DNA from 3 places in the Dorea sp. AGR2135 genome. Region 1 is predicted to be linked to each of the others. Evidence: predicted binding sites of a transcription regulator. Region 1 holds the regulator's gene; each other region holds the start of a gene.

Evidence for each region. Region 1 encodes HrcA, which represses chaperone genes, less so after heat shock. Its sites were predicted from a motif close to TGTTAGCACTCNNNNNNNNNGAGTGCTAACA; they were not measured.
Region 2: the regulator HrcA is predicted to act here: its motif matches at 3,282-3,312, upstream of htpG (molecular chaperone HtpG).
Region 3: the regulator HrcA is predicted to act here: its motif matches at 3,548-3,578, upstream of G593_RS0107680 (co-chaperone GroES).

The regions. Positions count from the first base shown of each region.
Region 1 covers NZ_ATVU01000020.1:28,734-34,539, reverse strand. Annotated here, with positions in the region: gene G593_RS0112455 (flavin reductase family protein) at 1-34, shown strand, start outside; gene G593_RS0112450 (polysaccharide deacetylase family protein) at 98-868, shown strand; gene G593_RS0112445 (replication-associated recombination protein A) at 911-2,230, shown strand; gene G593_RS0112435 (hypothetical protein) at 2,337-2,630, shown strand; gene hrcA (heat-inducible transcriptional repressor HrcA) at 2,884-3,927, shown strand; gene grpE (nucleotide exchange factor GrpE) at 3,978-4,580, shown strand; gene dnaK (molecular chaperone DnaK) at 4,594-5,806, shown strand, end outside.
Region 2 covers NZ_ATVU01000003.1:165,227-171,032, forward strand. Annotated here, with positions in the region: gene G593_RS0103460 (hypothetical protein) at 1-963, shown strand, start outside; gene htpG (molecular chaperone HtpG) at 1,056-3,110, opposite strand; gene G593_RS0103470 (Ig-like domain repeat protein) at 3,543-5,465, opposite strand; gene G593_RS0103475 (protein kinase domain-containing protein) at 5,450-5,806, opposite strand, start outside.
Region 3 covers NZ_ATVU01000009.1:57,883-63,688, forward strand. Annotated here, with positions in the region: gene guaB (IMP dehydrogenase) at 1-1,359, opposite strand, end outside; gene groL (chaperonin GroEL) at 1,534-3,159, opposite strand; gene G593_RS0107680 (co-chaperone GroES) at 3,228-3,512, opposite strand; gene G593_RS0107685 (hypothetical protein) at 3,633-3,971, opposite strand; gene codY (GTP-sensing pleiotropic transcriptional regulator CodY) at 3,975-4,760, opposite strand; gene topA (type I DNA topoisomerase) at 4,824-5,806, opposite strand, start outside.

The sequences.
Region 1 (5,806 bases):
GAAAAAGAAGAAAAAGGTGAAAAAGAAAAAATAATAAAGCGCAGGATTTCATATATATAAAGAGACTGGTAGTGCAAAGGTAACAGGTCTCTTTATTATGAAAGAATGGAAATTAAAAAAAGTGATACAGATTCTTACAGCGTGTCTGGCAATGATAGTTGTTTTAAATGTTTCAGGAATTTCTATGAAAACAATGCAAACAATTGATATTAATAAGAAAGAATCAAAAACGAACAGACGAGATTCAAATCTGCAAATGGAGTCAGAAACACGGGAAACAATATCCCGGATTTTGAATGAGCAGATACAGACAGAGCTGCCTCAGATTGCCATTACATTTGATGACGGACCCAGTATGTGCACACCGGCACTTCTTGACGGATTAAAAGAGAGAGGTGTGAAGGCAACATTTTTTCTAGTAGGAGAAAATGTTGAGACCTATCCGGATATTGTGAAACGAATTTATGAAGAAGGACATTTAATTGGAAATCACACGTATCATCATGTTGAGATTACGAAACTTTCTGATGAAGAAGCAATGTATGAAATTAACAAGACTGATGAGCTGATTGCGGCAATTACCGGACAGCGCGTGCAGTATATCCGTCCGCCCTTTGGGGTCTGGAAGAGAGAACTGGAGAATTATCTGGACGTATTACCTGTCATGTGGACGGTAGACCCTTTGGACTGGACTACGGAAAATGCAGATGAAGTTGTGAATAAAGTAGTGTCGCAGGCGAAGGAGAATGATATTATTTTATTACATGATTGTTATAAATCCTCGGTAGAGGCGGCGCTTCGGATCGTAGATCTTTTAAAGGCAGAAGGCTTTGAATTTGTGACAGTAGATAAACTGATTCTTGAGTAAGGAAAACCAGAAGAAATCAGGAAGAATGGAGATAGAAAAAGCATGGATTTGTTTGAATATGCAAGACAGAAAAATATGGATCAGGAGGCACCGCTGGCGTCCAGGCTTCGGCCGACAACGCTGGAGGAAGTGGTAGGACAGCAGCATATTATTGGAAAAGACAAGTTGTTGTACCGTGCAATCAAAGCAGATAAGTTAAGTTCTATTATCTTTTATGGGCCGCCGGGAACCGGTAAGACGACACTGGCGAAAGTGATTGCCCATACGACAAGTGCAGAATTCACCCAGATCAATGCAACGGTGGCGGGCAAGAAAGATATGGAAGAAGTGGTACAGAAAGCGAAAGAGACGCTGGGCATGTATCAGAAGAAGACCATTCTTTTTGTAGATGAGATTCATCGTTTTAACAAAGGACAGCAGGATTATCTGCTTCCATTTGTGGAGGACGGAACAATTATTCTGATTGGAGCTACCACGGAGAATCCTTATTTTGAGGTCAATGGAGCATTAATTTCCCGTTCCAGTATCTTTGAACTTCATCCGCTTGAAAAAGAAGATATCAAAACACTTTTGAAGCGGGCAGTCTATGATCAGGAAAAAGGTATGGGAAGCTATCATGCGGAAATTGACGAGGAAGCACTGGAGTTCCTTGCAGACATTGCAGGAGGAGATGCGAGAAATGCATTGAATGCTATTGAACTCGGGATTCTCACGACAGAGCGAAGTGCGGACGGAAAGATCCATATTACACTTGACGTGGCGTCCGAGTGCATTCAAAAACGTGTAGTGCGCTATGACAAGACAGGAGACAATCATTACGATACAATCTCTGCATTTATCAAAAGTATGAGGGGGTCAGACCCTGATGCGGCAGTATATTATCTTGCAAAAATGCTATATGCAGGGGAGGACGTGAAATTTATTGCCAGAAGGATCATGATCTGTGCATCGGAAGATGTTGGAAATGCAGATCCGATGGCGCTACAAGTGGCTGTGTCAGCAGCCCAGGCAGTAGAGCGGATCGGAATGCCGGAATCGCAGATCATTTTATCTCAGGCAGTGACATATGTGGCAACAGCACCAAAGAGTAATGCAGCAGTCAAAGCAATCAGTGCCGCTATGGAAAACGTAAGAAATTATAAAACTACGGTGCCGGCGCATTTGCAGGATGCTCATTATAAGGGTTCACAAAAACTTGGACATGGTGTGGGTTACAAGTATGCACATGATTATCCGAACCACTATGTGGAACAGCAATACATGCCTTCCGAAATCCAAAAAGCAAAGTTTTATGAGCCGAGTGACAATGGACATGAAAAAGAAATAAAAGAATGGATGGAGTTTTTAAAGAAGAATTCATAGAAAAGCTTGAATTTTTTATAGAGAAAACGTATAATCGAAGCAGAATCTGTACTGTCGTCAGAAATGTGGCGCCAGAGTGTATGTTATTATCAGGAGGAAAAATAAAATGAAGGTATACGATTCAGTAAACAAAACAGAAGTAGAAGTAGACGGAACACAGGGTCTTGTTGACATCATGGTATCTGGACGTCAGGTAGATGTTTATCTTAAAGGAGAGAAATCTGATGCAGATGGATATCTGACATGGGATGTTGAGCACTGGTCAAGCATTGACAAGCAGAGATTTATCCGCTGCTATTCTTACAAAGGAAGGGTTCTGAGCGAGTCTACAGGACACAACATCTACGATTTACAGAACGACTTCAAGCCAGAAGAGGCAGAGAAGATCGAGTTAAGCTAATATAAAAAATCAAAGTAGCTGAAAACAAAAGAATTTAAATCTGTAATAAAGAAACTGACAGATGCAATTTTTCCCAATTGCATCTGTCAGTTTCTTTCGTATAATGGAAAGATTATTTTTTTTCATATTTATTTCACAAAAAAAGTAAGAAATGTTGTTGACAAAAGTCAAATCGAGTGATACATTAATAGTCGAAAGGTGTTAGCACTCCAATATAATGAGTGCTAACAAATCCGAAAGAAGGAGGCATATGATGATTCAGGAACAGGAACTGAGCGAACGAAAATTAAAGATCCTTCAGGCAATCATTAAGAATTATCTGGAGACAGGCGAGCCGGTGGGTTCCAGAACAATTTCCAAGTACACGGATCTGAACTTAAGTTCAGCAACCATTCGTAATGAGATGGCGGATCTGGAAGAACTTGGATATATTTTACAGCCTCATACGTCTGCCGGACGTATTCCTTCGGATAAAGGCTACAGACTCTATGTAGATATGCTGATGGAGCAGAAAGAACAGGAACTAAGTGAGATGCAGGAACAGATGCTTGAGAAAGCAGATAAGATGGATCAGCTTTTGAAACAGGCAGCAAAAGTTCTGGCGAACAGTACAAACTATGCGACACTGGTTTCTTCACCGATGAACAATCGCAACCGGATTAAGTTCATACAGCTTACGATGGTTGATGAGGAACAGATGATTGCAGTGATCGTGCTTGATGGAAATGTGATCAAGAATAAGATTATACATGTAGATGAGCCAATCAACAATGAGAACTTGTTAAAACTCAACATGCTTCTGAACACAACACTTAATGGCATGTCTATAGAAGAGATTAATCTTGGACTGATCGCGAGACTGAAAGAAGGAGCCGGAATCCACAGCGAGGTTGTGGGGAATGTATTGGATGCAGTCGCAGATGTTATTCAGGTCGATGAAGACATGCAGATCTACACAAGCGGTGCAACAAATATTTTTAAATATCCGGAACTCAGTGATAAGCAGAGTGCGCAGGAAATTATCAGTGCATTCGAAGAAAAGCAGCAGCTTACAGATCTCGTTACGCAGACCTTATCCAATGAAGAGAACACAGGCATTCAGGTATATATCGGAGATGAGGCTCCGGTGAAGACTATGAAAGATTGCAGTGTTGTCACCGCCACTTATGAATTAGGGGACGGTGTAAAGGGAACGATAGGTATTATCGGACCGAAAAGAATGGATTATGAGAATGTGTTAAAGTCAATGAAGCGTCTCCAGAGTGAACTGGATCAGATGTTTCATAAAGAGGAATAGAAAGGTGGAATTGATCCTTGGAAGATAAAGAAAAGAAAAGTCAGGAAGATATGGTAAAAGAAGCCGTAGAAGAGGCAAAGAAAGAAGCAGAAGCTTCAAAAGATGAAGCAGAAGAAGCCAAGACAGAAGAAGTTTCTGAAGAACAGGAAGCAGGGACAGAGGATCAGACAGAAGAAAAAGCTTCAAAAAAATTCTTCGGCAAGAAGGATAAGAAAGACAAAAAGGACGAGAAGATTGAAGAACTGACAGACAGACTTACTCGTCAGATGGCAGAGTTTGATAACTTCCGCAAACGTACAGAAAAGGAAAAATCCCAGATGTACGAAGTAGGAGCGAAAGATATCATAGAGAAGATTCTCCCGGTGGTAGATAACTTCGAAAGAGGATTAGATGCAGTTCCGGAAGAGAAAAAAGAAGACCCGTTCATTCAGGGAATGGAAAAGGTCTACAAACAATTTATGACAGTTCTGGAGAGCGTTGAGGTTAAGCCGATAGAGGCACTTGGCAATCAGTTCGATCCGAATTTCCATAATGCAGTGATGCATGTGGAAGATGAAAACTTCGGAGAGAATGAAGTCGCAGAAGAGTTCCAGAAAGGTTATATGTATCGTGACTCAGTAGTGAGACACAGTATGGTAAAGGTAGCAAATTAAGGAGGAATAGATTATGGGCAAAATTATTGGTATTGACTTAGGAACAACAAACAGCTGTGTAGCCGTTATGGAAGGTGGACAGCCAACAGTTATCGCAAATACAGAAGGAGCAAGAACAACACCATCAGTTGTAGCATTTACAAAGACAGGTGAGCGTCTTGTTGGTGAGCCTGCAAAACGTCAGGCAGTTACAAATGCAGAGAGAACAATCTCTTCTATTAAGAGAGAGATGGGATCTGATTACAGAGTAACAATCGATGATAAGAAATATTCTCCACAGGAGATTTCAGCTATGATCCTTCAGAAATTGAAAGCAGATGCAGAAGGATACTTAGGAGAGAAAGTAACAGAGGCTGTTATCACAGTACCTGCTTACTTCAACGATGCTCAGCGTCAGGCAACAAAAGATGCTGGTAAGATTGCAGGACTTGATGTAAAACGTATCATCAATGAGCCTACAGCAGCAGCACTTGCTTATGGACTTGACAATGAGAATGAGCAGAAGATCATGGTATATGACCTTGGTGGTGGTACATTTGATGTATCTGTTATTGAGATTGGTGATGGAGTTATCGAAGTATTATCAACAGCAGGTAACAACAGACTTGGTGGAGATGATTTCGATCAGAAGATTACAGACTACATGATTGCTGAGTTCAAGAAACAGGAAGGCGTTGACTTATCTACAGATAAGATGGCACTTCAGAGATTAAAAGAAGCTGCAGAGAAAGCGAAAAAAGAGCTGTCTTCCGCAACAACAACAAACATCAACCTTCCGTTCATCACAGCAACTGCTGAAGGACCGAAGCATTTTGATATGAATCTTACAAGAGCTAAATTCGATGAACTGACACATGATCTTGTTATGAAGACATCTGAGCCGGTACAGAGAGCTCTGTCTGATGCAGGAATTACAGCATCTGAACTTGGTCAGGTACTTCTTGTTGGCGGATCAACACGTATCCCTGCTGTACAGGAAGAGGTAAAACGTCTGACAGGTAAAGAGCCAAGCAAATCTCTGAACCCAGATGAATGTGTAGCACTTGGAGCATCTGTTCAGGGTGGTAAACTTGCCGGAGATACAGGCGCTGGAGATATCCTTCTTCTTGATGTAACACCATTGTCACTGTCTATCGAGACTATGGGTGGAGTTGCTACAAGACTGATCGAGAGAAATACAACAATTCCTACAAAGAAGAGCCAGATTTTCTCAACAGCAGCAGATA
Region 2 (5,806 bases), on a different contig from region 1:
CCGTCTTCTCTATCTTCTTTTCTGGAACAGGGAATTTCAGATGAGAACGAAACATATGTACTTCAGTTTCCGGACGAGCTAAAAGATTCTTATCTTAAGTTCCTTCAGGCATCATTTAATGCCGTAGAATTTGAGATAAATGGTGCTAAAAAAATTGACGATGAACGTTATTCCGTGCAGCTTACTTTTACTCCACTGGATATTGAAGCAACGACGAAAAACACTTGCGAAAAATATAGTCCGGCCATCTCTTCTACAGATTTGAATGCCGAGATGACAAAGCTTCTCGAAAAAGCAACGGAAGCTGTAAAAAGCTCTCCTTCTTACGAGAACTCCACTCAGCTTACACTGGAGGTTAAGAAGTCAAAAGACGGTTACAGCCTAGACGACGAGCAGTTACAGAAATTATTCTCTGCTACTATGGATAACATTATGGCACCATATGATAGTGTATGCGAGATACTGGACGCTCAGGATTACCTCACATCCTGTCTGAATGCACTGTTTAAAAATGATGTGGCTGAATATGCAAAACATACTGGCGAAGACGAGTCTTCTGTCCAGTCTCAATTAGAAAGTTCTATGTACGCACCACCGGAAGAGCTCAGTGCCTCATACACAGAGCGTTACAGCGCCGCGCTGAAAGCAATCTGTAATAACTGTCAGTATTCTGTTGGAACACCAAAGAAACAGGACGGATTATTCAATTACATGATTGATGTAACCGTAACTCCGAATACAAGCTTCCAAAGTGCTATGAATGAACTCGAAACCGGAACTTACTATTCTGAGGAAGAAGTAGATCGTGCTCTTGTAGAATTGATGGAAAAATACGCTGCTGCACCAACTTATGGTGCACAGACAACGGTTACCGTTTCTCTGAACTTCAAAACACTGTCAGCGGCCGGTGCCGAAGATTCTGAGATCACTTCATTAATTGATACCATACTTCCAGTAGAATAGAGCATTCAGAATAAAACTGTATAAAAGAACCTGCCCCAAAATTGTGAGGCAGGTTCTTTTATACTTATATCACTATGGATCCAATATTGAATCTATTTTGTCAGAAGCATCATAATATCATTGCTTCTCTGAACAAATGCTGTCATCTCTTCTGGATTTAATGGCTTATGTGCCAGCATAGCCAGATCATACAACTGCTTGCAGATCAAAGATGTATTTTCTCCATCTTCATGTTTCTGCACATACTGTACCAGTGGATGATTTGCGTTCAGGATCAGGGTATTCTCTCCACCCATATCCATTCCCATGGAATCCATTCCATACATCTTCATCATCTCCTGCATACGGCGGCTCTGCTCTGATAATGTCATAATAGAAGCTACATTGCTGTCTTTCAGTTTCTCAACTTTCACATCCAGCTTGTCATTACCAAGCTCTTTGCGGAATGTTGCAGTCAGACTGTCTACAGTCTTCTGGAATGCTTCCTTTTCGTCTTCAGCAACTTCCTCTTTTGCATTATCTGTAACATCTGCATCAATTCTCTGGAACTGAACATTCTGATAGCGCTGCTCAAGCTGTGTAATGAATGGAGAATCAATGTTGTGTTTCAGCACAACTGCATCCTGTCCCTGTGCACGGAACATATTGATATACTGACTCTGCTGAATCTCATCTGTTACATAATAGATAGTTGTCTTCTTCTCTTCTGCATTTTCCTCGGCATTGTCTGGTGCTGCATTTTTATCGAGTTCTTTCAGCTCTCCCCCATTTGCTTCTACGCAGTCTTTCAGTGTCAGATATTTTCCATCGATATCCTTAAAGAGAACTGCATCTTTCATCTTGTCACAGAACTTCTCATCTTTCAGACAGCCAAATTTTATAAATGGACTGATGCTGTCCCAGTATTTCTCATAATCTTCACGTTTTGTCTTGCACATACCTGCAAGCTTGTCTGCAACTTTCTTGGAAATGTACTCAGCAATCTTGCCTACAAATCCATCATTCTGAAGAGCGCTACGTGATACATTCAGTGGAAGATCCGGACAATCAATAACTCCCTTTAATACCATCAGGAATTCTGGAATGACTTCCTTAATATTATCTGCAATAAATACCTGGTTATTATACAGCTTGATCGTTCCTTCAATAGAATCATATTCTGTATTAATTCTCGGGAAGTACAGGATACCTTTTAAGTTGAACGGATAATCCATGTTCAGATGGATCCAGAACAACGGCTCTTTATAATCCAGAAATACTTTGCGATAAAACTCTTTGTAGTCCTCATCACTGCACTCATTCGGATGTTTTGTCCAGAGCGGATGAATATCACTTAAGGATTCCGGACGCTTTTTAATCTTTACTTTATCTTTTGCAGGTGATACTTCTACAACTTCTTTTTCACCATTTTCATTCTCTTTTTCTTCGGTCTTGGCATCTTCATGAATGTGCTCAACAACCTCATCGTCCTCTTTCAGGTCTGCCTCGTCAATTGTCTCATACTCTGGCTCTGCATTTGCCTTTGATAAGAAAATCTCTACCGGCATAAAGGAACAATACTTCTGGATAACTTCTCTTACACGATACTCGTTCGCAAACTCCAGACAATCATCGTTCAGATACAATGTAATCTCAGATCCTACAGTCTGCTTGTCTCCTTCTGTCATCTCGTATTCCGTTCCACCATTACTTACCCAGCGTACCGGTGTTGCTCCGTCTTTGTAAGATAATGTGTCAATATGAACTTCATCTGCAACCATGAATGCAGAATAGAATCCCAGTCCGAAATGACCGATCATATCGTCTTCTGTTGTCTTGTCTTTATATTTTTCAAGGAACTCTGTAGCTCCTGAAAATGCAATCTGAGTAATATATTCTTCAACTTCCTCTGCTGTCATACCAAGACCATTATCAATGAACTTCAAAGTCTTCTCTTCCGGATTCACTTCTACATGAATTGATGCCTTATAATCATCCGGTAACTGGTATTCACCCATTACATCCAGTTTTTTCAATTTTGTAATGGCATCACAGCCATTGGAAATCATCTCTCTGACAAAAATGTCATGGTCAGAATATACCCATTTTTTAATAATTGGGAAAATGTTTTCACTGCTGATTGAAAGACTACCTTTTTTTGCTTCCATTCTAATCACTCCTGTTTCTGATATTTTAAGCTGATTTAATCATTTGTGTTTTTGATGCCAGGGATAAAATCGAAACCTACATGAACTTACTCATAAGTAAGCAAATACAAAATCTTGAAATCTCCCCGATTAAATCTATGATAATCCCTTGCTTTTTAAAAGTCAATAGAAAATCAGCACTCTTTTTCATCGAGTGCTAACAATTCTGTGAATTTTATTAAGAAATAATAAACTTCCTTACGTTCATAGTTTGTTCATGTTTATTTTAAAATTCTTTCATCTCTTTAACATTGTTTCTCCACAACTCTTACATATAATAAAATCATCAACAACAGAAGTTCAGTAATACATTTTGAATAAACTTTTTCATAATACGTGCCGGGTGCCGCTTAGCGGTTACCCGGCATCCTCCCTTTTATGAACCTTTATATATTATTCTTCGTCTGCCTGTTCCTCTTTCGCACTGTCTTTTTTGCGTCTACACAATACCACACCAGTTATTATTAATAGTATTGTTATTATACTTCCAATCACAATCCATTTCAACATGGCAAAATGACGGTTTTCTTTTTCTCCTTGCCGATTTTTCTGCTCCTTTTCTGTCTTTCCAGATAATATTTTTTGAATTGGCGCTGCCGCCTTTTCCAATATCGTCTTCTCTGGAACGATTTCAAATGATATATTTTCTTCTGCTTCATTCCCTGCCAGATCCGCTGCTGTCACGCTTACTTCATATTCGCCTGGATTTGTAATCTGAAATGTATACTTCCCGTCTTCTTTTTTTAATGTCTGCCTTTTTCCATTAATCAACACTTCTTCTATCCAGTCTTCTTTTTTTCTGGAATCTACTTGAAAGTTCAGGAGCCCTTCATACTGTGCCCCTTCCTCTACCTGATAAAACTGAATCTTCGGAGGTGTGTGATCTATTACGAATTCCGCTCTTGCCACCGCTTCATTTCCTGCGGCATCTATGGCATTTACCTGTAGTGTATGACGCCCCTCCGTATCAATCTCTGTCCCAATCGGATATAACCTTCCGTCCATCTGGATCTGATGGACAAATGTCGTAAAGTCCTTGATAAATACATCCACCGGATAATCCCATGAAAACTTTTTCAGATACTTCCCCTGCAGTTCGTCCACCATCTTTATCACTGGATTCTTAGTATCAATCATAAATTGCAGGAAATGTTCTGACTTCTGTTTTGCCTTATCCACAGCCTGTACACTGGTTTTATAGATTCCATCTTCCTGAAATGTCTTTACAAGACTTGCGGATCCGTTCTTTAAACTCCACTTTTCTTCCGAATCTATGACCTCCGTTTTTTTCTCTCCTTCCGGTTTTTCATAATCAATCACTGCCCGACAGCTTTCTAATTTATTTTCATCAGTTGCCTGGTATTCTATCGTCACGGGCTGACTGGTAATCAGATAATCGGCTGCCCCTGTTAAACTTACTGTCGGTGCCAGACTGTCAATGAATAACTTCTGCGTTTTCTCCGTTTTATTACCTGCCTGATCTGTGACAGTCACTGTTACCGGCACACCTTCTCCACTTTTTGAAGTCTGTGTGATTAAAAACTCTGACTGATTCTCCTTTGATTTTCCAATAATTTTATTCCCAACATAACATGTAACCGTATCAACCTGGCTTCCCCATGCACCATCTTCTGATACCACACGAATCCACGCTTCCTTCTGATACCAGGTAGAAAATCCTTCCGGCGCCTCCAAGGTCACTGTCGGACTTTGTGTATCTATCCGTATTTCTATTGTCTCATCATATTCCGGAATCACATTGCCTTCTTCATCTTCCATAAAGACATGTAAAATATTTTTTCCTTCCTCAAATACTTCACCCTCAAGAGAAATCTTGGTTTTCTGCTCTTCTGCTTCTTGTGATACTATGTATTTTATTCTCCCCTGTAACAAAGTATCTTCCCTATGTTTTAATTCGTACACAGTTGTTCCATAGGCGCCATTATGTGTGATCATAACGGACGGCTTTGATAGATAATATCCATTCTTTCCATCAGCCTTGGGGATTTCCAGCTCATATCTCTTAATCTCGGGCTGCTCCGGTTCCTTGTCTTTGTCTTCATCTTCCCCTCCTGGCTTCTCTTGTTCTTTATCCCCTTCTTCCCCTCCTGGCTTCTCTTGTTCCTTATCCCCTTCTTCCCCTCCTGGCTTCTCTGGTTCCTTGTCTTTTCCATTAGTTCCATCTAAATTTTCCGATTCTGTTGTCTTTTTCATGTTTTTTTCTGCCTCATTCTGCGCATAAATAACTGCCTGCTGTGTATAAATCATTACCAGGACTAACATCAATAACGCTCCGGTTCTTATCTTCCTACCCATACATTTTCTCCTTCCATGACTATTCCGTATTCCTGTGCCAATTTTTGAAATTCTGTTTCTTCCTTAATTTCCGGGATTTGATTCAAATACTCTTTTACTGTCTGTGCACAGATTTCTCTGGAAATATCTGAATCTGAACACTGCATACGCATATAAAGAATTCTAAGCTGCTTTGAATCTTTTAATTCTTCCGCTCCTTTCCTGCATATTTCAAGTGCCTGATCTTTTAAGCCTTTTTCTCCCTGTATTTTCACAAGCTTCTGATAAATATCTTCTTTCTTCGACTCCTCTTCCCACTCAAGCATATCTGTATACATTTCCAAAGCCATATCCCAGTCTCT
Region 3 (5,806 bases), on a different contig from region 1:
TCCTTTTTCCTTCAGATCTTCGATTGTCGGTGCTCCACAGTAACCCATACCGGAACGAAGACCTCCCATTAACTGGAATACAGTATCTTCTACGCTTCCCTTGTAAGCGACACGTCCTTCGACACCTTCCGGTACCAGTTTCTTGGCATCTGTCTGGAAGTAACGGTCTTTACTTCCGTTCTCCATAGCGGAGATAGATCCCATACCACGGTAAACCTTGTATTTTCTTCCCTGATATAACTCAAATGTTCCAGGGCTCTCGTCACAACCTGCAAAGATACTTCCCATCATACATACATTTGCTCCGGCTGCAATTGCCTTTGTCATATCTCCTGAGTACTTGATTCCTCCATCAGCAATAATCGGAATTCCATATTTATCTGCTGCTTCATAGCAATCCATAACTGCTGAAATCTGAGGCACACCAATACCTGCGATGATACGTGTTGTACAGATGGATCCAGGTCCGATACCAACCTTAACTGCATCAGCTCCTGCTTTGATCAGATCCTCTGTAGCAGCTCCTGTTGCAACGTTACCAGCAATAACCTGAAGATCCGGGAATTTAGACTTGATCATATCCACTGTGCGGATAACATTTGCTGAATGTCCGTGTGCAGAATCAAGAACAACAACATCAACCTTTGCATTGACAAGCTCCTGAGCTCTCTCAATACAGTTTGCTGTAATACCAATAGCAGCACCACAAAGAAGACGTCCCTGTGAATCCTTTGCTGCAAGAGGGTATTTGATCTGTTTTTCAATATCTTTAATTGTAATAAGTCCTTTTAAGTGAAAATCCCTATCTACAATTGGAAGTTTCTCTTTTCTTGCTTTTGCAAGGATCCGTTTTGCTTCCTCCAGTGTAATTCCTTCCGGTGCTGTGATGAGCCCCTCAGAAGTCATAGACTCTTTGATCTTCTTTGAGAAATCTTCCTCAAATTTCAAATCGCGGTTCGTGATAATACCGACCAGCTTTCCGTTCTCTGTGATCGGCACACCTGAAATGCGGAATTTAGCCATTAATTCATTAGCATCTGCCAGTGTATGATCCGGTGAAAGATAAAATGGATCTGTAATAACACCATTCTCAGAACGCTTTACTCTGTCTACCTCTTCAGCCTGAGCCTCAATAGACATATTCTTATGAATGATACCGATTCCTCCCTGACGAGCCATAGCAATTGCCATACGATGCTCTGTAACCGTATCCATACCTGCACTCATCATCGGTATGTTAAGGTGGATCTTCTTTGTCAGATATGTTGACAGATCAACCTGATTCGGAATTACTTCTGAATAAGCTGGTACTAAAAGTACGTCATCAAATGTAATACCTTCTCCAATAATCTTTCCCATGATTATTATCCTCACTTTCCTTTGTAATATTTAAAAGCTATGATACAAAAAACAGTCGGCATTTGTCAACCATTTTCTCTATTTTACCACAAATTGTATTAAAAAGAAAACTCCCTAAAGGGGGAGTTTTCATAATACTAATCTATGATTATTAGAATTGCTAATACACTATTCTTACATCATTCCCATGCCTGCTCCGCCGCCTGCTGGCATTGCCGGAGTATCTTCTTTGATGTTCGCTACACAAGACTCTGTTGTCAGAAGCGTAGATGCTACACTTGTTGCGTTCTGAAGTGCACTTCTTGTTACTTTAGCCGGATCAAGGATTCCTGCCTCTACCATATCTACATACTCTTCTGTCAATGCGTTAAATCCTACGCCTGGTTCAGACTCAGATACTTTATTGATAATAACAGAGCCTTCCAGTCCTGCATTTGCAGCAATGTGGAATAATGGAGCCTCCAGTGCTTTGAGAACTACATTAGCTCCTGTCTTTTCATCACCTTCCAGTGTTGCAGCATATTTTGCTACTTCTTTTGCTGCATGGATATATGCAGAACCGCCACCGGAGATAATTCCTTCTTCTACTGCTGCTCTTGTTGCTGCCAGAGCATCTTCCATACGAAGTTTTGCTTCTTTCATCTCAACTTCTGTTGCTGCTCCGACACGGATTACCGCAACTCCGCCTGCCAGTTTTGCAAGTCTCTCCTGAAGTTTTTCTTTATCGAATTCAGATGTTGTATCCTCAATCTGAGCTTTGATCTGAGCAACTCTTGCCTGGATGGAATCTTTGTCTCCACAGCCGTCTACGATAACCGTATTCTCTTTCTGTACTTTGACTGATTTTGCACGTCCAAGCTGATCCATAGTAGTATCTTTCAGCTCTAATCCAAGCTCCTCGGAAATTACCTGTCCGCCTGTCAAAATAGCGATGTCTTTGAGCATCTCTTTTCTTCTGTCACCATATCCAGGTGCTTTTACAGCAACAACATTGAATGTTCCACGCAGTTTATTTACGATCAGGGTTGTAAGAGCTTCACCCTCAACATCCTCTGCAATGATCAGGAGTCTGGATCCTGACTGAACGATCTGCTCAAGTACTGGAAGGATTTCCTGAATGTTGCTGATTTTCTTATCTGTGATCAGAATATATGGATCCTCCAGATTAGCTTCCATCTTATCCATATCTGTTGCCATATATGCAGAAATGTATCCACGATCGAACTGCATTCCTTCTACAAGGTCAAGCTCTGTTTTCATTGTCTTAGATTCTTCGATTGTAATAACACCATCGTTAGAAACCTTCTCCATAGCATCTGCTACCATCTGACCTACTTCCTCGCTTGCTGCTGAAATAGCTGCAACCTTAGCAATCTGGTCTTTACCGTTAACTTTGCTGGACATATTCTTAATTGCCTCAACGGCTGCATCTGTAGCTTTCTGCATTCCTTTACGGAGAATGATCGGGTTAGCACCTGCTGCCAGATTCTTCATTCCTTCATGTACCATAGCCTGTGCAAGTACAGTAGCTGTTGTTGTACCATCTCCTGCTACATCATTTGTTTTAGATGCAACTTCTTTGATGATCTGAGCTCCCATATTCTCAAATGGATCTTCTAACTCGATTTCTTTTGCGATTGTAACACCATCATTTGTAATCAGTGGTGCACCAAATGATTTGTCAAGTACTACGTTACGTCCTTTTGGTCCAAGTGTCACTCTTACTGTATCTGCTAACTGATTTACTCCTGCTTCCAGGGCTGCTCTTGCTTCTGCTCCGTATTTAATTTCCTTTGCCATGATTAAACTGCCTCCTAAATTAGACTTTACTGATTTCACACAAAATATTTTAAATTAACAAACATTCCTTATTCGATGATTGCTAAAATATCATCCTGTTTCACAACAATATATTCTTCGTCTTCAATCTCAACAGATGTTCCTGCATATTTAGAATAGATAACCTGCTGTCCTACTGTTACGTTCATCTTCACTTCTTTTCCATCAACAGTTCCGCCTGGTCCGACTGCCACAACTTCTGCCTGCTGTGGTTTTTCTTTAGACTGTCCAGGTAATACGATTCCTGACTTTGTAGTCTCCTCAGCCACGATCTGTTTCAATACGACTCTGTCTCCTAATGGTACTAATTTCATATTTATTCCTCCTTGCTTTAACATCTCTTTTACGTTGTTAGCACTCATAAAAATAGAGTGCTATTAAAAACTCTAGGTATAAAATAGCACTCTCTTTCTCTTTTGTCAACACTCTTTTATTTATTTTATCTTGTTTATATTTTTTTCATAAAAGCCGTTTTGTACACGAAATACTAAGACTTTTCCGACTTTATTACAGTATCTTTCACGTATGACGCCCTGGCACCAGATTTCTTTTTTTTCACTATTGATCGTACATCTATATACTCCATCCAGCAAAAAACTTGTGATATCTGATTTTCCTGCAATTAAGTATATGTTATCTTCTTCCGAATCATACCGGATTACTTTACAATGATGAATGATTTCATCTTTTTCTCCATCTTCCAAAAACGTCCGCGTCATCTGAAGCAGCGCCGGACACTCTTCATACATGTTGTCCATTCTCCGATTTTTCAAAGTTTAACCTCTGTTCTTTTCTTCCTTGATGTGCTCCAGTTCTGTAAATACATAATCATTTACAACTTTGATATAAGTTCCTTTCATTCCTGATGAACGAGATTCAATCACGCCTGCACTTTCAAACTTGCGCAGAGCATTTACAATTACAGAACGGGTGATTCCAACTCTGTCTGCAATCTTGCTTGCAACCAGAATTCCCTCTGAGCCATCCAGCTCATCAAAAATATGAATGATTGCTTCAAGTTCTGAATAAGATAATGTACTGATCGCAGACTGTACAATGTGTTCTTTTCTTGTCTCCTCTGCACTTTCTTCGTTAACAGAACGGAGCATCTCCAGTCCTACAACTGTTGTTCCATACTCGCTGAGAATGATATCATCAATCTCATATGGTTTATCTACTTTGTAAATGAACAATGTTCCGAGACGCTCTCCTGCAATATTGATTGGTGTGATGATTGCCTGATATCCTCCGCTTGCCTCAGCAGAAAATCCCAGTGTCTGAAGATTTACATTCTCCTTTGTTGATAAGATACTAAGCAATCTCTCGTTCAACATACCATCAATATGCTCGCCAACCTCACAGGCAATCAGTTCTCCAATCGGCTGTACATTCAGGCACCGACTTTTTCCAAGCACCTTCCCTTTTTTACTGACTACCAGAACATTTGACTCCAGTATCTCAGTCAAGACATCACAAATGTCATTAAATACAACCTTGCTTGAATTATTGTTGTGTAGTAATTTGTTGATTTTTCTAGTTTTATCTAATAATTGTACGCCCATATGCAATTCCTCCATCTATGAGTGTATATTATCATACAATTCACGCTTATTCAATAAATTTCCTTAATTTTCTTTCTCTTTTTTTATACTTTCAGTGTAACCACATTGTTCATTGCTGCAAAGAAGTTTATTTCCTTTTTCTACCATATATTTTCCACACTGAGGACACTTCTTTTCAGACGGTTTTTGCCAGGACATGAACTCACATTCCGGATTATTTTCACAACCGTAATAGCGCCTTCCCTTCTTCGTTTTGCGAATTACTACATCTTTTCCGCACATCGGACATTTTACACCAATCTTTTCCAGATACGGCTTTGTATTCCGACATTCCGGGAATCCCGGACATGCCAGAAATTTTCCATGCGGACCGTATTTGATAACCATGTTTCTGCCACATTCTTCACAGATTACATCCGTTACTTCGTCCTCGATTTTTACCTCTTCCAGTTCTTCTTCCGCTTTTTTCACGGCTGCGTCCAAATCCGGATAGAAATTTTCAATAATCGTCTTCCATCTGACTTTTCCTTCCGCAACACCGTCCAGAAGACTTTCCATATTTGCCGTAAAACTGACATCCACAATACTTGGGAATGAATGCATCATTATATTATTAACAACTTCTCCAAGTTCTGTCATATAAAGGTTTTTATTTTCCTTCGCAACGTATCTTCTATTTATAATCAATGTAATTGTCGGTGCATAAGTACTTGGGCGTCCGATTCCCAGCTCCTCCAAAGTCTTTACAAGAGACGCCTCTGTGTAGTGTGCCGGCGGCTGTGTAAAATGCTGCTTACTGTCAAACTGTTTCAGAGAAAGTTCACTGTTCTCATCCAGTCCCTTTAAAAGCACACCCTTCTCGTCTTTTTCTTCTCCCGCCTCCGTATAGATCAGACGGAATCCTTCAAATGCAATCTTTGATGTTGCAACATTGAAACGATATTTTCCTGCTGCGATTTTTACAGAAGTGGTCTCATAAACTGCAGGCATCATACGGCTTGCAACAAAACGTTTCCAGATCAGCTGATACAAGCGGAACTGGTCAC